Regions from separate parts of the Sphaerisporangium sp. NPDC004334 genome, predicted to be linked through region 1. Evidence: riboswitches for the same ligand, from Rfam matches in the RefSeq annotation. Region 1 holds a riboswitch; the other holds the start of a gene.
What was found. Region 1 has a riboswitch for glycine ahead of gcvP (aminomethyl-transferring glycine dehydrogenase). Riboswitches for the same ligand answer to the same signal wherever they lie in the genome.

Region 1 (11,337 bases):
CCGACGGCGCCGTCGGCGCGCTCTCCCAGGGGGTCGCCGGGCAGGTAGGCCGCCAGGTGCGAGCGGACCGCCACCGGGCCGACGCCGGGACCGCCGCCGCCGTGCGGGATGCAGAAGGTCTTGTGCAGGTTGAGGTGGGAGACGTCGGCGCCGAAGGACCCGGGCTTGGCCAGGCCGACCAGCGCGTTGAGGTTGGCGCCGTCGACGTAGACCTGGCCGCCTGCCTGGTGCACCCGCTCGCAGATCTCGGTGATGGTCTCCTCGTACACCCCGTGGGTGGAGGGATAGGTGACCATGATGGCCGCGAGCCGCTCGCTGTGCTTGTCGATCTTGGCGATCAGGTCGGGGACGTCCACGTTTCCGTCGTCGTCGCAGGCCACGACCACCACACGCATACCGGTCATGACGGCGCTGGCGGCGTTGGTGCCGTGCGCCGAGGACGGGATGAGGCACACGTCGCGCTCGCCGTGGCCGTTGGCCCTGTGGTAGGCGCGGATGGCGAGCAGCCCGGCGAACTCGCCCTGGGATCCGGCGTTGGGCTGCAGGGAGACCGCGTCGTAGCCGGTGACCTCGGCCAGCCAGCCCTCCAGGTCGCCGATCAGGCGCAGGTAGCCCTCGACCTGATCGGCCGGGGCGTAGGGGTGGACGCCGGCGAACTCCGGCCAGCTGATGGGCTCCATCTCGGTGGTGGCGTTCAGCTTCATGGTGCACGAGCCGAGCGGGATCATCGACCGGTCCAGGGCGATGTCCCTGTCCTGGAGCCTGCGCAGGTAGCGCAGCATGGCGGTCTCGGAACGGTGGGAGTGGAACACCGGGTGCGACAGGTAGCCGGTGGTGCGCAGCAGCCCGGCGGGCAGGGCGTCGGAGGCGGAGGTGTCCACGTCGTCCAGCACGACCCCGGTCACGCCGAACGCCTCCCAGACGGCCTGGAGGTGCGCGCCGGTGGTCTTCTCGTCGCAGCTGACGCCCACGTGGTCGGCGTCGGCCAGGCGCAGGTTGACGCCGCGGTCCAGGGCCGCCGCGACGACCTCGGCGGCGCGGCCGGGGACACGGGCCAGGACGGTGTCGAAGAAGTCGTCGTGGACGACCTCGACGCCGCCGTCGCGCAGGCCGGCGGCCAGCACGGCGGCGTGCCGGTGGGTGCGCTGCGCGATGCGCCGCAGGCCCTCGGGGCCGTGGTAGACGGCGTACATGCCGGCGATCACCGCGAGCAGCACCTGCGCGGTGCAGATGTTGCTGGTGGCCTTCTCCCGGCGGATGTGCTGCTCGCGGGTCTGCAGGGCCAGCCGGTGGGCGGGGCGCCCGTCGGCGTCCTGCGACACCCCGACCAGCCGGCCGGGCATCTGCCGCTGGAGCCCTTCGCGCACGGCCATGTAGGCCGCGTGCGGCCCGCCGAAGCCGAACGGGACGCCGAAGCGCTGGGAGGAGCCGATGGCGATGTCGGCGCCCAGGGTGCCGGGGGCCTCGACCAGGGTCAGGGCCAGCAGGTCGGCGGCGGCGACCACGAGCGCGCCGCGGGCGCGGGCCTGGGCGGCCACGGCGCGGAAGTCCTTGAGCCGGCCTCCGGCGCCGGGGTACTGGACCAGCAGGCCGAACAGCTCCCCCTCCGGCAGCCCGGCGGCCAGGTCGGCCTCGACCAGCTCGATGCCGAGCGGCTCGGCGCGGGTGGCCAGCACCGCCTTGGTCTGCGGCAGGGCGTCGGCGTCGACGACGAACACCGGGGACTTGGCGCGGCCGGCGCGGCGGGCCAGGGTCATCGCCTCGGCGGCGGCGGTGGCCTCGTCCAGCAGCGAGGCGCCGGCGACGTCCAGCCCGGTCAGGTCGGACACGACGGTCTGGAAGTTGAGCAGGGCCTCCAGGCGGCCCTGGGAGATCTCCGGCTGGTAGGGGGTGTAGGCGGTGTACCAGCCGGGGTTCTCCAGCAGGTTGCGCCGCACGACCGCCGGGGTGATCGTGTCGTGGTAGCCCAGGCCGATCATCGAGGTGGGCACCTGGTTGCGGGCGGCCAGGGCGCGCAGCTCCGCGAGCGCCTCCTCCTCGCTCGCGGCGGGCGGCAGGTCGAGCGGCTCGCCGGAGCGGATGGCGCCGGGGACGGCGACGGCGATCAGGTCGGCCACCGAGGCGTAGCCCACGGCCTCCAGCATGCGGGCCTGCTCGGCGTCCGACGGGCCGATGTGCCGGGTGGCGAAGGGCGGTGCGAAGAGGTCGCGAAGCGGTGACCGATCGGTCATGGGGCCCTCCTACAAGGGGTAGAGACCGGCGCTGAGCGCGCGCGTATGCCGGATCTCCCCCTCTGTCAGCGCGACATCCTCATCGCGACCTGAGAGCTTCATCCCCTTGCGGGGGATTTGCACCGTCGGTGAGACACGCCTGGCGGGCACGCCTACTTTCCAGAGTCGCCTCGCCTGTGCGGTACGTGGGCCTGAGAGATTCCGGGGAGGTTGCTCCTTCGGCGCCCGGGGTCACCCGCCGGCGCCGCAGGTGGTGCGGTGCCGGCCCGTGCCCGGGTCTCTCCCGCACAGGGTCAACAGCTTTCCCGGTAATCGTACCGTCCCGCCCCGAGTAGGGAGTTACCCCTACATTTCGGGATTTGCCATGTTTTATCCCTGTAGGGCGGGTATGTAGGGACCCCGACCACCCCGTAGATCTTCTGGGATATGTGCGACAGCCCCCGGCCCTCCTCAGCGGAGGGAACCTCCCCGTCCCGGCCCTCCGGCCTCAGCCCGTCTTGCGGGCCTTCCTGCGCTTGGCCAGCTCGTCGCCTGGGTGGTCCTCCAAGGAGTCCCGGCCGGCCGGCTCCGCGCGTTCCCCCGGCAGCTCCGCCAGGGAGCCCTCGACCTCGCGCCACACGCCGCCGAGAGCGATGCCGAACACGCCCTGGCCGCCCTCGAGCAGGTCGATCACCTCGTCGGCCGAGGTGCACTCGTAGACGCTCACCCCGTCGCTCATCAGCGTGATCTGCGCCAGGTCGTTGACCCCGCGCTCGCGCAGGTGCTGGACGGCGGTGCGGATCTGCTGGAGCGACACCCCGGTGTCCAGCAGCCGCTTGACCACCTTGAGCACGAGGATGTCGCGGAAGCTGTACAGCCGCTGGGATCCCGACCCCTGCGCCGCGCGAACCGACGGCTCGACGAGCTGGGTGCGCGCCCAATAGTCGAGCTGACGATAGGTGATGCCGGCCGCCGAGCACGCCGTCGGGCCGCGGTATCCGACGTCGGCGGGCAGAGACGCCGGCCGCTCGTCGAACAGCAGGCCCTGCTCGCCCGCGCGTTCCCGCGCCGACTGCCGCTGGACTGGATCGTGCTGGCCGGCCGTCTTGCCCTCGCCGCTGCTGACCGCCACTGCGGACCTCCGGCTTCCTCTCATCCCACGGTCTGATCTGGGGGTTCGTGAATTACAACCGTGGGTTCCCTTGCACCGTAGGACTGGCGCGATGCTCAGTCAACGATCCCGCCCGGCGCGTCGTGAAGCGTAAATGCCCGAAATGGCTAACCCGCACGGCCGAAGTCCTCGGGCGTGATCGTGTCAAGGAACTCGCGGAACTTCTCGACCTCGTCCTCCTGGTCATCGGGGATGATCACACCGGCCTCGCGCACGACGTCCTCGCTCGCGAAGATGCTCGCACCGGTGCGCAGCGCCAGCGCGATCGAGTCCGACGGCCGGGCGCTCACCTCCACCCCGTTGGAGAACACCAGGTCGGCGAAGAAGATTCCGTCACGCAGCGCGACGATGTTCACCGCCGTCAGCCGCACGCCCAGAGCCTCGATCACGTCCTTGAACAAGTCGTGGGTGAGCGGCCTGGGGGGCGGCTCCTCCGCCTGAGCCAGCGCGATGGCCGTGGCCTCGGTCATCCCAATCCAGATCGGCAGGTATCGCTCGCCCTTGGCCTCCTTGAGCAGGACTATGGGCTGGTTGGAGGGCATCTCGACGCGGACCCCCACGACCTCCATCTGCAACACAGGCTGCTCCGTCTCATCGGGTCGCCGCCCCGCTCCGGGCCCGTTCCCTCGCGGCTCTCGGCTCGCGGCGTGACCATCGCCGCAAAATTCAACGTAACATCCCCGCACCCCGAAATGTCCGGGCGGCTCCGTCAGCGGCCCAGAATGCCGCGCAGGCCGGTGCGGACCAGGGCGGTGTGCAGGTCCTGCAGCAGACCGGACAGCTCTCGCGCGGTCTCCTCGGCGCGGCCGGCGGCGCCCGGCGCGCGGCGCCGCAGCAGCGGGGCCACGGCCTGCTCGACCAGCCCCGCCTCCCGCTCGGCGGCGGCCTTGAGCACCCGCAGGTGGCGCGGATGCAGGCCGAACCTCGCCAGCGCGCCCGAGGCGCGGGCGACGGTCAGAGCCTCGGCGTCGTACCACCGGGCCACCGGGGTGAGCAGGCCGAAATCCTCCAGCTCGGCGAGGGTCTCCTCCTCCAGCCCGGCGGCGGCCAGCAGTTCGGCGCGGCTGAGCCGCACCTCGGCCACCGGCGCCTCCCCGCCCACGGCGCGCGGGCGGTTGGCGCCGTCGGGACCGGCGGTGTCCAGGTGGTCCTTGATCACGCGCAGCGGCAGGTAGCGGTCGCGCTGGGCGGTGAGGATGTAGCGCAGGCGCTCGACGTCCGCGTGGGTGAACTTGCGGTACCCCGAGGGGGAGCGCTGGGGCTCGATGAGCCCCTCGCCCTCCAGAAAGCGGATCTTGGAGACGGTGACGTCGGGGAAGTCGGCCCGCAGGACCTCGAGGACCTCCCCGATGCTCATGAACGCCCTCGCCGCCTGCGCGCCCATCACCGCACCTCCTCACCCACGCGTGAGGAACACCAGCCGGAACTTGCCGATCTGGACCTCGTCGCCGCCCGACAGCGGCAGCTCCTCGATGCGCTCGCGGTTGACGTAGGTGCCGTTGAGGCTGCCGACGTCCCGGGCGGTGAAGTAGGCGCCCCGCCGGTAGAACTCGGCGTGCCTTCGCGAGACGGTGACGTCGTCCAGGAAGATGTCGCTCTCGGGATGACGGCCCGCCGTGGTGAGATCGCTGTCGAGCAGGAAGCGGCTCCCGGCGTTCGGCCCGCGCATCACCACCAGCAGGGCCGTACCGGGCGGCAGTTGCTCGACCGCCGCCCGATCGGGGATGAGCGTCTGGCCCGTCGCCTCGCCGTCCATCGCCTCGATCCCGCTCAGGGAGATCGTGGAGGTGGTGTCCCCCGGCGTGTTCTCGACGCGGCTCAACGGCGACCCGCACCGTGAGCAGAAACGGGCGTCCTCAGGGTTGGCATTCCCGCACTGAGTGCAGTAGACGCTCGGCATCGATCGGCTCGGCCTCCTACCGCGAAGTCGCGGCGACGGTGCTCTGGGCGGCGTGCCTCGGATCTTCGCTTCTCATGGTTGCTCAGACTGCGAATGCCGCAACTTACGCTGATGAGTCGCAAAGGTCAAGATGAGGGCAGGCTCGCGGGTTCGGACATGCTTGTGACGCAGGCTCACTCGGGTCTGGCAGGCGGGGGGCTCGCTCGGATTCACGGCGCTCGCCCCTCGTTCTGCTGTCGACTCGGCTCGCCGCGCCGGTCCAAAGTTACCGTCCAGGCAGCCCTCCGGTCCATGCGCCGCGCCGTTCGAATGTGACCCGAATCGCTGGTTTCGCGGCAGAACGTCGCCCGTGGTCAGGTGCCGACGGCGTGCTCCACGACCCGCGCCCAGCGCTCCAGGAGGCTCTGGGCGACGTCCAGGTCCTCCCCCTCGGCCCACAAGTGCGTCACGGCCTCGGTGGGGTCGGGCAGGATGAGGGCCCAGCCGCCGTCCTCCTCCACCACCCGCACGCCGTCGGTGGTGTCCAGGCGGTATCCGTCGGCCGCCTCCACGACCGACCGCATGACCGCCCCCTTGGCCGCCCAGGGCGTCGGCACGGTGCGCTTGAGCATCTTGGCCTGCGGGATGCGGGCGTCGATCTGGCTGAGCGACAGGCGGGTGCGCGCCACCAGGCCGAGCAGGCGCAGGAACGCGGCCAGGCCGTCCACCGTGGGGGCGAACTCCGGGACGATGAACCCGCCGCGCCCGTCGGCCGCGAAGATCAGCTCGGGGTCGGCCGCCGCCGCGGTCAGGGCGTCCAGGGCCGTGGAGGTCCACTCCACCTGGGCGCCGTGGAAGCGGCACACCTGCTCGGCCACGCGGGTGGTGGTCACCGGCAGCGCGACCCGTCCGCCGCGCCGCTCGGCGGCGACCAGGTCGAGCACGACGAGCTGGGCGCGCTCCTCGCTGATGAGCTGGCCCATCTCGTCGACCAGCGAGACGCGCTCGCCGACCGGGTCGAAGCGCACGCCGAACGCGGCACGGGAGGAGGCGACCAGCTCGGCCAGGCGCTGCAGGTCCCTGCGCCGCTCGGCCAGCGTCTCGGTCGGCGAGGCGTCGTCCAGGCGGTTGTTCACGGTCAGCACGTCCACGCCGACGCGGCCGAGCAGGCTCGGCAGCACCAGGGAGGAGGTGCCGCCGGCGCAGTCGATGACGACCTTCATCTCGGCGTCCCGCACGCCCGACATGTCCACCCAGCGCAGCAGCTCGCGGGTGTAGTCCTCCACCGCGCGGGCCGGGAAGCTCAGCTCGGCGATCTCGCCGGGAAAGGCGCGCCGGAACTCCTGGCGGGAGAAGACGCGCTCCAGCTTGCGCTGGGCTCCCTGGGACAGGTCGGCGCCGTTCTCGTCCATGAAGATGATGTCGACGCTCTGCGGGTCGCCGGGGGTGGTGCGCAGCGCGATGCCGCCCGAGGCGGTCTCGTTGGAGGTGTGGAAGCGGGCCACCGGCAGCGGCGCGGCCTCCAGGTCCAGCACGTTGATCGCGCTCGCGGTGAGCGCGCTGATCACCGCCCGCTTGAGCGCGCGGGCGGCCCGCGAGGAGTCGCGGGAGGTGATGACCGAGGCGCCCTTCTTCAGGGTGGTGGCGTAGGCGCTGGCCAGCCGCACGCACAGCTCGGGGGTGATCTCGACGTTGACCAGCCCGGAGACGCCGCGCGGCCCGAACAGGCTGCGCTGGCCGCGCGACTCCCAGATGACGCTGGTGTTGACCACCGCGCCGGCCTCGATCGTCTTGAACGGGTAGATCTTGACGCCGGAGGAGACGTAGGCCTCGGCCTCGATGACGCACTCGTCGCCGACGACGGCGTTCTCCTCGATGCGGGCGCCGGTCATCACGTCGGTGTTCTTGCCGATGACGCAGCCGCGCAGGTGGGCGCTCGGCCCGATGTAGACGTTGTCGTGGACGACGGCGCGGTGCAGGAAGGCCCCCTCCTTGACCACGACGTTGTCGCCCAGCACGGTGTACTCGCGCAGCTCGGCGCCGGCCTCGACCTTGGCGTAGCCGCCGATGTACAGCGGGCCCTTCAGGACGGCGTCGGGATCGACCGAGGCGCCCTCGGCCACCCAGACCCCCGGCGAGAGCTCGAAGCCGTCGGCGTCCAGCCGCACCCGTCCCGACAGGGCGTCGGCCTGGGCCTTGAGGTAACTCTCGTGGGTGCCGATGTCCTCCCAGTAGCCGCCGGCGACGTAGCCGTACAGCGGGGCGCCGCGGGCCAGGAGGCTGGGGAACACATCGCCCGACCAGTCGACCGGCACGCCGGGGGCGACCTCGTCGAGCACCTCGGGCTCCATCACGTACACCCCGGTGTTGACGGTGTCGGAGAACACCTGGCCCCAGGTGGGCTTCTCCAGGAAGCGCTGCACCCTGCCGTGCTCGTCGACGATGATGATGCCGAACTCCAGCGGGTTCGGCACCCGCTTGAGGCCGATGGTGACCAGGGCGCCGTTCTCCTCGTGGAACCTGATCATGTCGGTGAGGTCGATGTCGGTCAGCGCGTCGCCCGAGATGACCAGGAAGCGCTCGTCGCGCAGCTTGTCGGCGGCGTTCTTCACGCTGCCGGCGGTGCCGAGGGGGATCTCCTCGGTGGCGTAGTGCAGGCTCATGCCGAGCTCGTCGCCGTCGCCGAAGTAGTTGCGCACCAGGGCCGCCAGGAACTGCACGGTGACGACGGTCTCGGTGAAGCCGTGGCGCCGCAGCAGGCGCAGCACGTGCTCCATGATCGGCCGGTTGACCACGGGGAGCAGCGGTTTGGGCTGGTTGGCGGTCATCGGCCGCAGCCGAGTGCCTTCCCCGCCCGCCATCACGACGGCCTTCACAGATCACCCTCCGGCTGTCTCGTCACGGTGGGCACACGGTCAGGCCCGCGCGGGCACTCGCCGCCGGGACCCGCCGGGGCGCGCCCCACGACCACTCATGCCCGGCTCGCCCCTCCGATGAGCCGTCGCCCCTGAACCACGTACAGCGCCCCCGCCCACCAATACAGACCTGTTCCCCATATGGCAAAGGCCCATCCCATGATCCGGGCCATGTCGGCGTACCAGCCGTCGTGGGAGGCCAGGAACAGCAGCGGGAAGGCGTACAGCAGGCAGGCGGTGGCCGCCTTGCCGAGGAAGTGGACCGGCAGCGCCGGGCCGAAGCCGTGCCTGCGCAGGATGGGCACGCCGAGCATGAGCACCACGTCCCTGCCGATGATCAGCGCGGCCAGCCACCAGGGCATCACCTCGCGCAGGGTCAGGCCGATGAGCGTGGCCAGGATGTACAGCCGGTCGGCGACGGGGTCGAGCAGCCGGCCGAGCCTGCTGGTCTGGTTCCACGCGCGGGCGAGCTTGCCGTCCAGCCAGTCGGAGAAGCCGGCCAGCATGAGCAGCACCAGCGCCCAGCCGTCGGCCTTGGGCCCGAGCACCAGCCACAGGAAGACCGGCACGCCGAGCAGCCGCAGCATGCTCAGGATGTTCGGAACCGTCCAGATGCGGTCCTCCGCCGATTTCACCCGTGACTCTCCCCTCGCGAACCTGGTGCCGACCCTACCCGGGCGCGACGGCGAGCGGCGGCGGGGGCGAGCCGTGCCGTCCGGGCGCGGCGCGCCTCGCGGTGGCCGTATCGTGGGGCCGCGGTCCTCCGCGCCGCCCAGGCGGCGAGACGGGCATATTTCCGGCAAAGACGGCATCCTCCTCAAGGCGGAGATGGCATCCTCCAGGGGACCATGAGATCGGCCGGACGGCGGAAGCGAGCGGACCGTTTTGGGGCTTAATGTCAGTGCCATGGCCAACGATGCAGCACTGTTCTTCGGGCAGTTCGTCAAGGCGCCCGGCACCACGGGGGCGGTGGCGCCCAGTTCGCGCCGCCTGGCGCGGGCCGTCTCCGCGCCGGTGCCCGAGCGCGGTGACCCGGTCATCGTCGAGCTCGGCCCGGGGACGGGCGTGTTCACCGAGGAGATCCAGCGGCGGCTGGACGGCCGCGGGCACCATCTGGCCATCGAGATCAACCCCGCGCTCGCCGCTCGGCTGAGTGACCGCCACCCCGGCGCCAAGGTCATCGTGGCCGACGCCGTGACCCTGCCCGGCCTGCTCGCCGAGCACGGCCTGGACCGCGTCGACGCGGTGGTCAGCGGCCTCCCCTGGGCGGCGTTCCCGGCCCGGCTGCAGGACCGGCTGCTCGGCGCGATCACCGAGACGCTCGCCCCCGACGGGGCCTTCACCACCTTCGCCTACGTGCACGCCCGCACGCTGCCGCCCGCGATCCGCTTCCGCCGCCGCCTGCTGGAGGCGTTCGAGGAGGTCGTGCCCAGCCGCACCGTCTGGGGCAACGTGCCGCCGGCCTTCGTCTACCACGCCCGCCGGCCGCGCCGCTGACCCACCGCTCCCCCGGCCGCGCCGTCCGCCCGCTCGCCCGCGCGTGGGCGGCGCGTCCCGCCGATCATCCTGTTCCCGCGGCGCGGCCCCCTCGCCCGCGCACCGAACGGCGTTCTACCATGGGCGGCCGACGGGATAGGAGTGATCAAGGTGGACTTCACGCTTCCGGAGAGCGCCCGCGAGGTCCAGCGGGGCGTCGCCGCGATCTGCGCGCGCTATGACATGGACTACTGGCAGCGCTGCGAGGCGGAGAAGCGGTGGCCCGAGGAGATCTGGGCCGAGCTGGCCAAGGGCGGCTGGCTCGGCCTGGCGGTGCCCGAGGAGTACGGGGGCGGCGGCCAGGGCCTGCTGGAGCTCGCCGTGGCCACCGAGACGCTGTCGGCCTCCGGCTCGGCCGGCGGCTCGGCGTTCACCTACGTGCTGACGCCCGGCTTCGGCGCGCTGACCCTGGCCCGCCACGGGACGGCCGGGCAGAAGGCGGAGCTGCTGCCCAAGCTCGCCACCGGCGAGGCCGAGACCTGCTTCGCGCTCACCGAGCCGGACGCCGGGTCCAACTCCCTGGCCATCTCCACCTTCGCCCGCCGCGACGGCGACGAGTACGTGGTCAACGGGCAGAAGATCTGGATCACCGGGGTCCAGCGGGCGAGCCGGATGCTGCTGGTGACCCGCACCATCCCCGCCGCCGAGGCCAAGCCCCGCACCAACGGCCTGACGGTCTTCCTGGTGGACGTCCCCGAGGCGGTGGCGGCGGGCAGGCTGTCCTACCGCCCGATCCCCAAGATGGGCGCCAACACCACCCCGTCCAACATGGTCTTCATCGACGACCTGCGCCTCCCGGCCACCAGCGTGGTCGGCCAGGTGGACCAGGGCGCCCTGGTGCTGTGGGACATCCTCAACCCCGAGCGCATCCTGCTCGGCGCGAGCGCGCTCGGCGGCGCGGAGGTGGCGCTGCGCGTGGCGGTCTCCTACGCCAAGGAGCGGGAGGTGTTCGGCCGCCCCATCGGCGCCAACCAGGCCATCGCCTTCCCGCTGGCGCAGGTCAAGGCCAAGATCGAGCTGGCCCGGCTGATGCTCTACAAGGCGGCGTGGCTGTTCGACCGGCGGCTGCCGTGCGCCACCGAGGCCAACATCGCCAAGCTGGCCGCCTCGCAGGCCGCGTGGGAGGCGGCCGACCACGCCTTCCAGACCCACGGCGGCATGGCCTACTCGCTGGAGTACCCGGTGGCCCGGCTGCTCGCCGACGCCCGCGTCGGCCGGGTGGCGCCGGTGACCGAGGAGCTTCTGCTCAACTACCTGGCGACGCAGGTCCTCGGCCTGCCCCGCAGCTTCTGACGCCCCACAGGCGCGCTTCCGACGCCCTCCGAGTTCGCTCGCCGACGCCGCGGCGCCCCCACAGGGGCGTCAGGGCATGGCGGCCTCGACCAGGGCGTCCACCAGGCGGTTGTCGTCAGCGCGCTCGGGGTGCCACTGGACGCCCACGCAGAACCGGTGGCCCTGGAGCTCCACCGCCTCGATGATCTGGTCGTCGGCCCAGGCGATGGCCAGCAGCCCGTCCCCGAGCCGCCGCAGAGCCTGGTGGTGCGGCATGGCCACCTCGATGCGGTCGCCCACGGCCTTGCCCACCTTGCTGGACACGCTGACCTGCAGGACGTGCGGCGCCGAGGC
Region 2 (11,337 bases), on a different contig from region 1:
CTATGACGGTGGCGGGCTCGTAGACGACCGCCCCGGCGAACGACGACGGTGAGGCGGCCAGGGCTTCGAGGGCGACGACGCCGCCGTCGGAGTGGCCGTAGAGGACGACCGGTTCGCCGACCGCTCGCACCAGCGCCATGACGTCCTGCACCTCCTCGGCGATCGTGCAGGGGGAGCCGCCGAGCCGGGGGTCGGGCTTGAGGTCCATGCGGTACTGGCGGCGGTGCGGGCGCAGGACGCGGAAGCGGGCCGCCAGGACGCCGGCGAGGCGCCGGCAGCGCGTGCCGTCGTCCAGACCTGGGCCGAGCAGCACGACGGCCGGCCCTTTGCCTTCGTCGTAGGCGCGGACGTCGGTGCCGTCCGCCGATGTCGTGACGAGCACGGTGCCTCCTGAAGCTCGGGGGAGCGGACGCTCCTTAGCAGTGCTCAGTTCTCCTTAGCAGCGATAAGGTAACTTAGCGCTGCTAAGGTGTCAACGATGCGAGCGAACGACAAACGGCCCGGCCTGAGCCGTCAGACGTTGGTCGATACAGGGCTGCGCCTGCTCGACGAGGTGGGGCTGGACGGGCTGACGGTGCGCCGGCTCGCCGCCGAGCTGGGCGTCCAGTCACCGGCTCTGTACTGGCACGTCCGCACCAAGCAGGAACTGCTGGACGCGATGGGGGACGAGATCATCCGGGCGGCGGGCATGGGGCCGCCCCGGGAGGAGGAGTCCTGGCAGGACTGGCTGGACCGCCGCGCCCGCGCGTACCGTGCCTCACTGCTGTCCCACCGCGACGGCGCGCGCATCGTCGCAGGCGCTCGGGGGAGGTCCCCGGTGACGCTCCGGCTGTTCGAGGAAGAGCTGTCCGCCATGGTCGCCCGGGGCTTCACCCCGGCGCTGGCCCTGCACACCATCACGGCGTTGAGCCACTACGTCATCGGCTCGGTCCTGCAACAGCAGACCGAGCCCGAGCGGCCGGCCGCGGCCGCCGATGCGACGGAGGGCGACATACCGGCCATCCTGCTGGCGGCCGTCCGGGACGGCGGCGGCCCGTTCGGCGAGCGCGCCTTCGACCACGGGCTGCGCGCGTTCATCGACGGCACCGCCGCCGCCCTGGCACGCCGGAACGCCGCCTCTCCGTCGTGAAACCGCGCGGGGAGCGGGCTCTCCACAGCCCGCTCCCCGCGTCCGTACTCAAAAGCCGCTCAGGTCAGCCGCTGGTGCAGGCCGAGCCGTTGAGGCTGAAAGCCGTGGGGTTGGGATTGCTGCCGGTGTGGGTGCCCTGGAAGCCGAACGTGGTGTTCGCGCCGGGCGCCAGGGAGCCGTTGTAGGACACGTTGCGGGCGGTGACCGTCGAGCCGCTCTGGCTGACGTCGGCGTTCCACGAACTGGTGACCTGCTGCCCGGCGGAGAAGGACCAGGTCACCGTCCAGCCGTTGATCGCGCTGCTGCCGGTGTTGGTGACGGTGAGGTTGGCGGTGAAGCCGTTGTTCCACTCGTTCTTGGTGTAGGACACGCGGCAGGGGCCGCTCCCACCGCTGGGAGAAGGCGAAGGCGTGGCCGAGGGGGTGGGGTTGGGCGTGGGAGTGCGCGTCGGCGTCGGCGTAGGAGTCGGCGACGGGCTGGAGCCGTCCAGGGTGATGTTGGAGTTGCCGCTGCTCTGGTAGCCCTCGGTGGCCAGGATCTGGTAGTCGTGACTGCCGAGGTTCATGCCGTAGCGGGCCCAGGCGTCGAAGTGGTTCCCGACCGTGATGGTGCCGCCGGTCTTCTTGGACTGGCGGACGCTCCAGTACTGGTTGAAGGTGCTGTTGTTGCCCTCGATGGAGGGGGCGTTGTACCGGGTGGTCTCGTAGATGTCGTAGGTGCCGCCGTCGGTGGTGACGGTGCCCTTGAAGCTGCCGGTGGGCCGGTAGGTGCCCCAGTTGTCCAGGATGTAGTACTCCACCAGCGGGTTCCTGGTCCAGCCGTACAGGGCCAGGTAGGCGTTGCCGGAGGGGTTGAAGCTGCCGGAGTAGGTCACCGTCCTGCGCGCGCCGGGCTTCCACCCCTTGCCGGCGACGAAGTTGCCGACGTTGCTCCAGGAGGTGCTGTAGTTCCCGCCGTTACCCAGGGTCATGGACGACGATCCACTGCCGTTGGTCCAGAACGAGTAGAAGTAGCCGTTGTTGGTGCCGGTCTGGTTGCTGGTTATGGCCGCGTGGGCGGTGCCCGGCAGCAGCAGGGTCATGGCGGAGACCAGCGAGAGCACCATGGTGCAGGCACGGCCGATGAGCACTCTGGTGTGGCTACGGTGGCGAATCGGCGGGCGGATGGGGGCGTCGTTCATGTGCGCGCTTCCTCCTCGTTAAGGCCGGCGCGGGCCAGGCGGCGTGTCAGGACCCGGCGGTGCGCCGCCGGTGACCGGGATGACGGCCACGGCGCGCGGCGTCGTACGACGCGGCGGAGGTCGGCCGGTCCTCGTCGGCCGACGACCGGAAGCCCTGGTCGTGGCAGGCGACCCGGATCGACAGCGGTTGAGCCTGTCAGCGGCGACAGTGTTCGCCCGATCCCGCCGCCCTGTCAACGCCCACCGAAAGCTTCCGAAAGTCGGACCTGGCCAGAGCAAGGCGTATCGCTGCTCAATGGCCATTTCCCGCTTAGCGGGGTGGGGCACACCAGATGAAAATTTCGGAGAAACGCCGAATCAATTTCGGCGCTTGGGTCCGACTTTCTTCGCCCTCACCGTCAGCGGGACCGCCCTGGGGTTGCCTTGCCCTTCAGGAGCATGCGGTCGTACGGGCAGAGACGCGGCGAAGCCGGCCTGACAGCGCGCACACCCCAACCCGCCGCCGGACACAAAAAAGAGGGGCAGTGGCCGTGATGGCGGTGCCCCTCTAAGTGTGTTCATCAGGCTAACACGTGTCCTGACAACGCGCTACGGTACTTTCCGTGTTCACGTCATCACCCTCCGCGTCGAACGAGCCGTATGCCCGGCATGCTCTCGCCCGCATGATCGACTTCTTCAAGGAGGACAGCGCTCCATGGGCGCGCAGACTTTGGGACGTCGGGTCCCTATTGGCATTGGAAGAACTATGGGAAGTCGGCACATGGCAGGCTCGGGGAGTCCTCTCGTCCGTGGCCTGCGACTGGCAGCGCGCTCAACTGCGTGTGCTCATCGGTCCGGACCGCGGGCTCGGGGAGCGTGAACTGCGGAAAGAAATCACAGATCTCCTCGCCAGGCCGCTGCCCGACCCGAGTCCCGCTCGCAGACGGCTGCGCGAGATCATCGATCACGCTCGATGTGGTTACCTTGAGCGCTGGGCCGCCGCAGTGGTGGCGCCCGACCGCCCTGGCGCGGAACGGTTCTCCCGCACTGTCGCCGCTCACCTGCTGGATCTCGGATACAGCTCCACTCACCTCATGGGCTGGGTCCAGGACCTCTACTCCTGTCATGCGGACACCGGTGACATCGCCGCCAGCGCGGCCGCCCTCGCACAGGCGGAAACCCGATCTTTCGAGGTGCTGATAGCTCTCTCCGGGGTGCCGCACCGCGCGCTTGCCGAGCCGTTGGCGGGTTGGGTACCCAAGGAGCAGGTCATCGCATGGCTGCATAAGTGGGGACATAGCACTGTAGATGTGAGGCCCGGGGGAGGTTTCTCGTACCGTCTTAACGCCCTGGACGTGTATGGGGCCGCTGAGCAGGCGCGGCAGATGATCGAAAGAATGGTCGCGCGCTCGTCGTACCTTCGGCATAATCGGGCGGGAATCACCCCTCTGCCGTACATCTGGGTGGCGGGTCATCCGGCCCCGATACGCTCAAGTTCGCCCGCCCGTGGCGCTGATGTGGTGTCCCTCGTCAACGAGTGACACCTCTACCGCGTGGACGGGGCGCGCAGCCGCATCGACGAGGCCCTGGAGTTGGCCGCGCCCGTCAACCAGGGATCGCTCGGACCTGCTGTGGCCGGTGTCTGGGCGGCCATCGAGTCCTTGCTGTCGCATCCGGACGATCCGCAGGAGTCTGAACGGTCTGGCAAGGCCGTCGCGGCGGATCGTCTCGCGGCGATCATCGCCTGCTCGTGGCCCAGGGCCGAACTGACGGCCTTGGCTCATCATCACAAGCCGCGGAAGCCCGATGAGCTCGCGAACCACATCGCGGTCTGCACATCCAACCGGGAGCGGGCGCGGTGTGTCGCCGAGGCGCTTCGGATATCAGGACCATCGGCACTGGATTTCTCCGGGGCGCGAAGCAAATACAGCGACGCTCCCGCCGCGCGGCGGATGGCGGCGTTGATCGCCGATCCCCGGCGGGTGCTGGGGGAGGTGATGGGCACCTACCGGGTCGCGCTGAGACGGCTCTATCGGACGCGCAACATCGTCTCGCACGGGGGTGCCATGCAGGGGGTGGCCTTGGAGGCCTCGCTACGGACGGCCGCGCCGTTGGTCGGCGCCGGGCTGGATCGCATCGTGCACGCCGACCAGGTGGAGCGGTTGGCCCCTCTGGATCTCGCCGCGCGGGCGGAGGTCGCGCTGAGGCTGGTGGGCGGGGAGACCGGGCTTTCCGTGGTCGATCTTCTGCAGCCCGTCAGCATTCGATGACGTTGACGGCGAGGCCGCCTCGGCTGGTCTCTTTGTATTTGTCGAGCATGTCGCGGCCGGTGTCGCGCATGGTCTTGATGGCTTTGTCGAGGGCGACGAAGTGGCGGCCGTCGCCGCGCAGGGCGATGCGGGCGGCGGTGATGGCCTTGATCGAGGCGACCGCGTTGCGCTCGATGCACGGGATCTGCACCAGGCCGCCGATCGGGTCGCAGGTGAGGCCGAGGTTGTGCTCGATGCCGATCTCGGCGGCGTTCTCCACCTGTTCGGGGGTGCCGCCGAGCGCCTCGGTCAGGCCCGCCGCGGCCATGGAGCAGGCCGAGCCGACCTCGCCCTGGCAGCCGACCTCGGCGCCGGAGATGGAGGCGTTCTCCTTGAACAGCACGCCGATCGCGCCGGCCGTGAGTAGGAAGCGGACGACGCCGTCCTCACCGGACTGCGGCGCGAAGCGGTCGTAGTACGTCAGAACGGCGGGGATGATGCCGGCCGCGCCGTTGGTGGGAGCGGTGACGATGCGGCCGCCGGCGGCGTTCTCCTCGTTGACGGCGAGGGCGAACAGGGTGACCCAGTCCATCGTCTGGAGCGGGTCCTTCTCGGGGGACTCGCTCTGCAGGCGCCGCAGCATCTGGTTGGCCCGCCGCTTGACCTTCAGGCCGCCGGGGAGCACGCCCTCCTTGGCGGTGCCGCGGCGCACGCACTCGGACATGACGTTCCAGAGGTTCAGCAGAGCCGACCTGATCTCCGCCTCGGTGCGACCGAAGGCCTTCTCGTTCTCCAGCATGAGCCCGGAGATCGACAGCCCGGTCTCGGAGCACAGCCGCAGCAGCTCGGCGCCCGAGGTGAACGGGTAGGGCAGCTCGGTGTCGTCGGACTTGATGCGGTCGGCGCCGGTGGCGTTCTCGTCCACCACGAAGCCGCCGCCCACCGAGTAGTAGACCTTCTCGCGGACCTGCTCGCCCTCGGCGGTGAAGGCGGTGAAGCGCATGCCGTTGGGGTGGCCGGGCAGGGAGATCTTGCGTTCGAACACCAGGTGCTCGCCGACGACGAAGGGGATCTCGCGGGTGCCGTACAGCTCGATGGTGCCGGTGTCGCGCATCTTCGCCAGGCGCTCATCGACGGTGTCCACGTCGACCAGCTCGGGCTTCTCGCCGGACAGGCCGAGCAGCACCGCCTTGTCGCTGCCGTGTCCCTTGCCGGTCAGGCCGAGCGAGCCGTAGAGGATCGCCTCGACCCGGGCGGTCTTCTCCAGCAGGCCGTCCTGGTGCAGGCCGCGGGCGAACTTGTGCGCCGCCGCCATCGGGCCGCCGGTGTGCGAGCTGGACGGCCCGATGCCGATCTTGAACAGGTCGAAGACGCTGATCGCCATTGATCATTCCGTCCTTGGAAGCGATGTCGTGCGAGGGATGCCCCCATATGCGCCGGATACGCGCGGGACAGGTCATGCGGTCGTGGCGCCGGCCGGTCCGGGCGGCCGGCCGGCGAGAGTCGTCATGGGTGGACGGGGATGGTGAATGGACGGCAGGGCTTAGGACTCGGCGGTGGTGACCGTGGTGTACTCCTCGGCGGTGAGGAGGTCCTCGTGGGGGCCCTCGACGCGCACGCGGAACAGCCAGCCGTCGCCGTAGGGGTCGGAGTTGACCAGCGACGGGTCGTCCACGACGACCTGGTTGACCTCCACGACCTCGCCGGTGAGCGGGGCGTAGATGTCGCTCACGGACTTGGTGGACTCCACCTCGCCCACCGCGTCGCCCGCCTCGACCGTGCCGCCCACCTCGGGCAGCTGCACGAAGACGACGTCACCCAGCGCTTCGGCGGCGAACGCCGTGATGCCCACGGTCACGGTGAGGCCGTCGTCGAGGCCGGCCACCCACTCGTGCTCCTTGGTGTAGCTGAGCTCCTCGGGAATGCTGCTCACTTGCTCCTCCGGTAAAAAGGCAGGTCAATCACGTCGACCGGTTCATGGGTACCACGGATGTCGACCGCGAGCCCATCGGACACGTTGGTGTCCACGTAGGCCATCGCGATCGGCTTGCCGAGGGACTGGGACGGCGCGCCGCTGGTGACCTCTCCAACGACGGTGCCGTCAGTCAGCAGCACCACGGGATAGCCGTGGCGCGGCACTCGGCGGCCCCGCGCGACCAGGCCGGTCAGGCGCCGGCGCGGAGGGACGTCCTTGAGCGGCGCGAGCGCCGCGCGGCCGACGAAGTCGCCGGCCTTGTCGAACCGTACGACCCGGCCGAGGCCGGCGTCGAAGGGGGTCAGCCCGGCGTTCAGCTCGTTGCCGTACAGCGGCATGCCGGCCTCCAGGCGCAGCGTGTCGCGGGCGGACAGCCCGGCGGGACGCAGGCCGTGGGAGTCACCGGCCTTGGTGAGCTCCTGCCACAGCGTGACGGCGTCGCCCGCGGCGACGAACAGCTCGAAGCCGTCCTCGCCGGTGTACCCGGTGCGGGCGATGAGCGCCTCGACGCCGGCCACGGTGCCGGGCAGGCCCGCGTAGTACTTCAAACCGGGCAGGTCGGCGTCGGTGAGCGTGGCGAGGATCTCCTGCGCGCGGGGCCCCTGGACGGCGATCAGCGCGTACTCGGCGGACCGGTCGCGCACCTCGGCCTGGAAGCCCTCGGCGCGCTCGGTGAGCTCGGCCGCCACCCGCTCGTAGTTGGAGGCGTTGGCCACGACGAGGTACTCCTCGGCGGCCAGCCGGTAGACGATCAGGTCGTCGAGCACGCCGCCGTCGGGCGCGCAGATCATGGTGTAGCGGGCCCGGCCCGGCTCCAGCGTCGACAGGCTGCCCACCAGCGCGTGGTCCAGCGCCTCGCCCGCCTGCGGCCCGGTGAGGAAGATCTCGCCCATGTGGGAGAGGTCGAACAGCCCGGCGGCGGTGCGCACCGCGTTGTGCTCGGCGGACTCGCTGCCGTAGCGCAGCGGCATCAGCCAGCCGGCGAAGTCGGTGAGCGTCGCGCCGAGGCTCTCGTGCACCTCGCGGAGCGGTGTGGGTCGGGACATGATGCGCACCTCAGACAGGGTTGGATGAGAGCATCCTCCCCCTCTGTCATCGGTGCCTGAGAGTTTCGCCCGGGTTTTACCGGACTTTCACCTTCGGCGAGGCCCCACGGAGCGGCCTGCTTTCCAGAGATCACCTGGCCCGCGCGGTCCTTTGCCTTGTGAGGTTCGCGGGGAGGACTTGCTCCTTCAGGGGTCCTGACCGGATGTCAGGACGCTCTCCCGCACGGGATCATCGGTGTTCCCGCCCACCCTACCAATGCCGATCGCCCGCCGTCGCGGCGGCGACGAGCGCCTCGAACAGCGGGCCGTCCTCGCCCGCCTCGGGGTGCCACTGGACGGCCAGGGCGAAGGGGTGGCCCGCCAGCTCCACGGCCTCCACGGTGCCGTCCTCGCAGGTCGCCGCGACCGTGAGGCCGTCGCCGAGGCGATCGGCGGCCTGGTGGTGGTAGTGGGCCGCGGCGACCTCGTCGTCCCCGAGGACCTTGGACAGGGCGGTGCCCGGCACCGGGCGCACCGGCAGGTGGCCGAACTCGCCGGGGGCCGGGGAGTGCCCGTCGTGCCCGACGACGTCCGGCAGGTGCTGGTGCAGGGTGCCGCCCAGGTGGACGTTCAGCACCTGCATCCCCCGGCACACCCCGAGGAAGGGGAGCCCGGCCGAGAGCGCCGCCCCGACCAGACCGAACTCCGCCTCGTCACGGGACTCGCGGACGTAGCCCGTCCGCGGGTGCGGGCGCTCGCCGTACCTGGCCGGGTCGACGTCCCCGCCGCCGGCCACGATGAGGCCGTCCAGCCGGCCCGCCAGCGACGCCGGGTCGCCCGCCGGAGGCAGGATGACCGGCTGGCCGCCCGCCCGTTCGACGTGCTCGACGTAGGTGTACGGCAGCAGCGCCGCCGGCATCCGCCAGACCGTGAAGGCGGCGGGCTCGACGTAGCAGGTGATGCCGATGACGGGTCGCGACATGGTCGACCAGGCTACAGCGGGGTCACGTAGGCGCCGGAGATGCCGCCGTCCACGAGGAACTCCGCGCCGGTGATGAAACTTGCATCGTCGGAGGCCAGGAAGGCGACCGCGGCGGCGATCTCGGACGCCTCGGCGAACCGGCCGAGCGGGATGTGCACCAGGCGCCGCTGGGCCCGCTCGGGGTCCTTGGCGAACAGCTCCTGCAGCAGCGGGGTGTTCACCGGTCCCGGGCACAGGGCGTTGACCCGGATGCCCTCGCGGGCGAACTGCACGCCGAGTTCGCGGGACATGGCCAGCACGCCGCCCTTGGAGGCGGTGTAGGAGATCTGGGAGGTCGCCGAGCCCATCACGGCGACGAACGACGCGGTGTTGATGATCGAACCCTTGCCCTGCCGCCGCATGTACGGGATGGCGTGCTTGCAGCACAGGTACACGCTGGTCAGGTTGACGTCCTGAACCCGCCGCCAGGCGTCCATGCCGGTGGTCAGGATGGAGTCGTCGTCGGGGGGCGAGATGCCGGCGTTGTTGAAGGCGACGTCCACCGAGCCGTAGGTCTCGAACGCCGTGCGGAACATCTCGGCGACGTCGTCCTCGCTGGTCACGTCGGTCCGGACGAAGACGCCCCCGACCTCTTCGGCGATCTTCGCGCCGCCCTCCTCGTCGAGGTCGGCGCACACGACCTTGGCGCCCTCCTCGGCGAAGCGGCGGGCCGTGGCGAGGCCGATGCCCCCCGCCGCGCCCGTGATGACGGCGACGCGGTCGCGCAGACGTTGCATGGTGAGGTACTCCCTGGTGCTGGTGGACTCCCGTGGCCCCCGGGCGGGGCGGTGGGACGGCGGGCGGTCAGTGGGCGATGAAGACGTTCTTGGTCTCGGTGAAGGCGGCCAGCGCGTCCGGGCCCAGCTCGCGGCCGAGCCCCGACTGCTTGAACCCGCCGAACGGCGTCCAGTAGCGGACCGAGGAGTGGGAGTTCACCGACAGGTTGCCCGCCTCGATGGCGCGGGCGACCCGCAGGGCCCGCCCGACGTCCCGCGTCCAGATCGACCCCGAGAGTCCGTACCGGGTGTCGTTGGCGATCTGGACGGCCTCGGCCTCGCCGTCGAAGGGGACGACGCCGACCACCGGCCCGAAGATCTCCTCGGTGTAGGCGCGCTCGTCCAGCGACTCGTGGGTGAGCACGGTCGGCGGGAACCAGAAGCCCTTCCCGTCCGGGCACGTCCCCTGGAAGTGCGGCGTGCCGGTCACGAACGAGGCCACGCGGTCGCGGTGCTCGGCGCTGATCAGCGGCCCCATGGCGGTGCCGGGGTCGCGCGGGTCGCCCACGACGAGCCCGCCGACCGTCGCGACCAGCCGGTCGAGGAACTCCTCGAAGACCGGACGCTCCACCAGGATGCGCGAGCGCGCGCAGCAGTCCTGCCCGCTGTTGTCGAACACGGCCGAGGGGGCGGTGGCGGCGGCCCGCTCGATGTCGGCGTCGGCGAAGACCACGTTGGCGCTCTTGCCGCCGAGCTCCAGCGTCACCCGCTTGACCTGCTCCGCCGCCCGGGCGGCGATGAGCTTGCCCACCTCCGTCGACCCGGTGAAGACGATCTTGTTGACGCCTGGGTGCTCGACCAGCCGGGCCCCCGCGACCTCCCCTGCCCCGGGCAGGACCTGGAGCACCCCCTCGGGTAGGCCGGCCTCCAAGGCCAGCTCGGCCAGCCTCAGAGCCGTGAGCGGGGTCCACTCGGCGGGCTTCACGATGACCGTGTTGCCCGCCGCCAGTGCCGGGGCCGCCCCCCAGGTCATGATGACCATGGGGAAGTTCCACGGCACGATCACGCCCACGACGCCGAGCGGTTCGGCGAAGGTGATGTCCACCCCGCCCGGCACCGGGATCTGCTTGCCATGATTGCGCTCCGGGGCGCCCGCGTAGTAGTGCAGGACGTCGCGGACGTTGCCGGCCTCCCAGCGGGCGTTGCCGATCGGATGCCCGGAGTTGGCCAGCTCCAGCTCGGCCAGCTCCTCGCCGTGCCGGTCGACCAGGTCGGCGAAGCGCCGCAGCAGGCGGGCGCGGTCGCCGGGGGAGACCTCCCGCCAGGCGGGGAAGGCCTTCCTGGCGCGCTCCACCGCGCGGTCGGTCTCGGCGAGGTCGGCGAGCTCGACGTCGGCGAGCACGGTCTCGGTGGCGGGGTTGATGATCTTCATGTTCGGTGCGCCTCGGTGGCCGGGGTGGTCATGTCACATCCGCTCGAAGCCGCGGAACAGCTCCCAGTCGGTCACCGCCGCGTCGAAGGCGGCCAGCTCGACCCGGGCGTTGTTGGCGTAGTGCTCGACGACCTGCTCGCCGAGCGCGTCCTTGGCGATCTTCGACCCCTCCCACAGCGCCAGGGCGTCGCGGAGCGTCGACGGCACGGTCTCGGCGCCCGCCGTGTAGGCGTTGCCGGTGCAGGCATCCTCCAGCGGCAGCTCGTGCTCGATGCCGTACAGCCCGGCCGCGATGAGGCCGGAGACCGCCAGGTAGGGGTTGACGTCGCCGCCGGGCACGCGGTTCTCCACGCGCAGCGAGGGGCCGTGCCCGACCAGGCGCAGGGAGCAGGTGCGGTTGTCCACGCCCCACTTGACCGCCGTCGGGGCGAAGCTTCCGGGGACGTACCGCTTGTAGGAGTTGATGTTCGGCGCGTACAGCAGCGTCAGCTCGCGCATCGCGGCGAGCTGCCCGGCGATGAAGTGCTCGCCGAGCCGGGACAGCCCGTGCGGCCCGTCCCCGGCCATGACCAGCTCGCCGTCCTCGCCGCGCAGCGAGATGTGGATGTGGCAGGAGTTGCCCTCGCGCTGG

Region 2: linked by a shared signal. The riboswitch ahead of gcvT (glycine cleavage system aminomethyltransferase GcvT) and the one ahead of gcvP (aminomethyl-transferring glycine dehydrogenase) in region 1 are both predicted to bind glycine.

The regions. Positions count from the first base shown of each region.
Region 1 is NZ_JBSGDZ010000025.1:6,528-17,864, forward strand. It holds gene gcvP (aminomethyl-transferring glycine dehydrogenase) at 1-2,231, opposite strand, end outside; glycine riboswitch at 2,401-2,527, opposite strand; gene ACWEN6_RS29360 (MerR family transcriptional regulator) at 2,719-3,342, opposite strand; gene ACWEN6_RS29365 (bifunctional nuclease family protein) at 3,489-3,959, opposite strand; gene ftsR (transcriptional regulator FtsR) at 4,091-4,765, opposite strand; gene ACWEN6_RS29375 (FHA domain-containing protein) at 4,778-5,281, opposite strand; gene ACWEN6_RS29380 (mannose-1-phosphate guanyltransferase) at 5,635-8,136, opposite strand; gene ACWEN6_RS29385 (CDP-alcohol phosphatidyltransferase family protein) at 8,232-8,810, opposite strand; gene ACWEN6_RS29390 (class I SAM-dependent methyltransferase) at 9,082-9,672, shown strand; gene ACWEN6_RS29395 (acyl-CoA dehydrogenase family protein) at 9,823-11,004, shown strand; gene ACWEN6_RS29400 (gamma-glutamyl-gamma-aminobutyrate hydrolase family protein) at 11,074-11,337, opposite strand, start outside.
Region 2 is NZ_JBSGDZ010000011.1:38,950-50,286, reverse strand. It holds gene ACWEN6_RS15755 (alpha/beta fold hydrolase) at 1-382, opposite strand, end outside; gene ACWEN6_RS15750 (TetR/AcrR family transcriptional regulator C-terminal domain-containing protein) at 479-1,129, shown strand; gene ACWEN6_RS15745 (glycoside hydrolase family 11 protein) at 1,194-2,309, opposite strand; gene ACWEN6_RS15740 (hypothetical protein) at 2,972-3,829, shown strand; gene ACWEN6_RS15735 (hypothetical protein) at 3,842-4,558, shown strand; gene ACWEN6_RS15730 (L-serine ammonia-lyase) at 4,545-5,921, opposite strand; gene gcvH (glycine cleavage system protein GcvH) at 6,081-6,470, opposite strand; gene gcvT (glycine cleavage system aminomethyltransferase GcvT) at 6,467-7,558, opposite strand; glycine riboswitch at 7,592-7,692, opposite strand; glycine riboswitch at 7,693-7,790, opposite strand; gene ACWEN6_RS15715 (gamma-glutamyl-gamma-aminobutyrate hydrolase family protein) at 7,809-8,519, opposite strand; gene ACWEN6_RS15710 (3-oxoacyl-ACP reductase) at 8,531-9,295, opposite strand; gene ACWEN6_RS15705 (aldehyde dehydrogenase family protein) at 9,363-10,706, opposite strand; gene ACWEN6_RS15700 (glutamine synthetase family protein) at 10,740-11,337, opposite strand, start outside.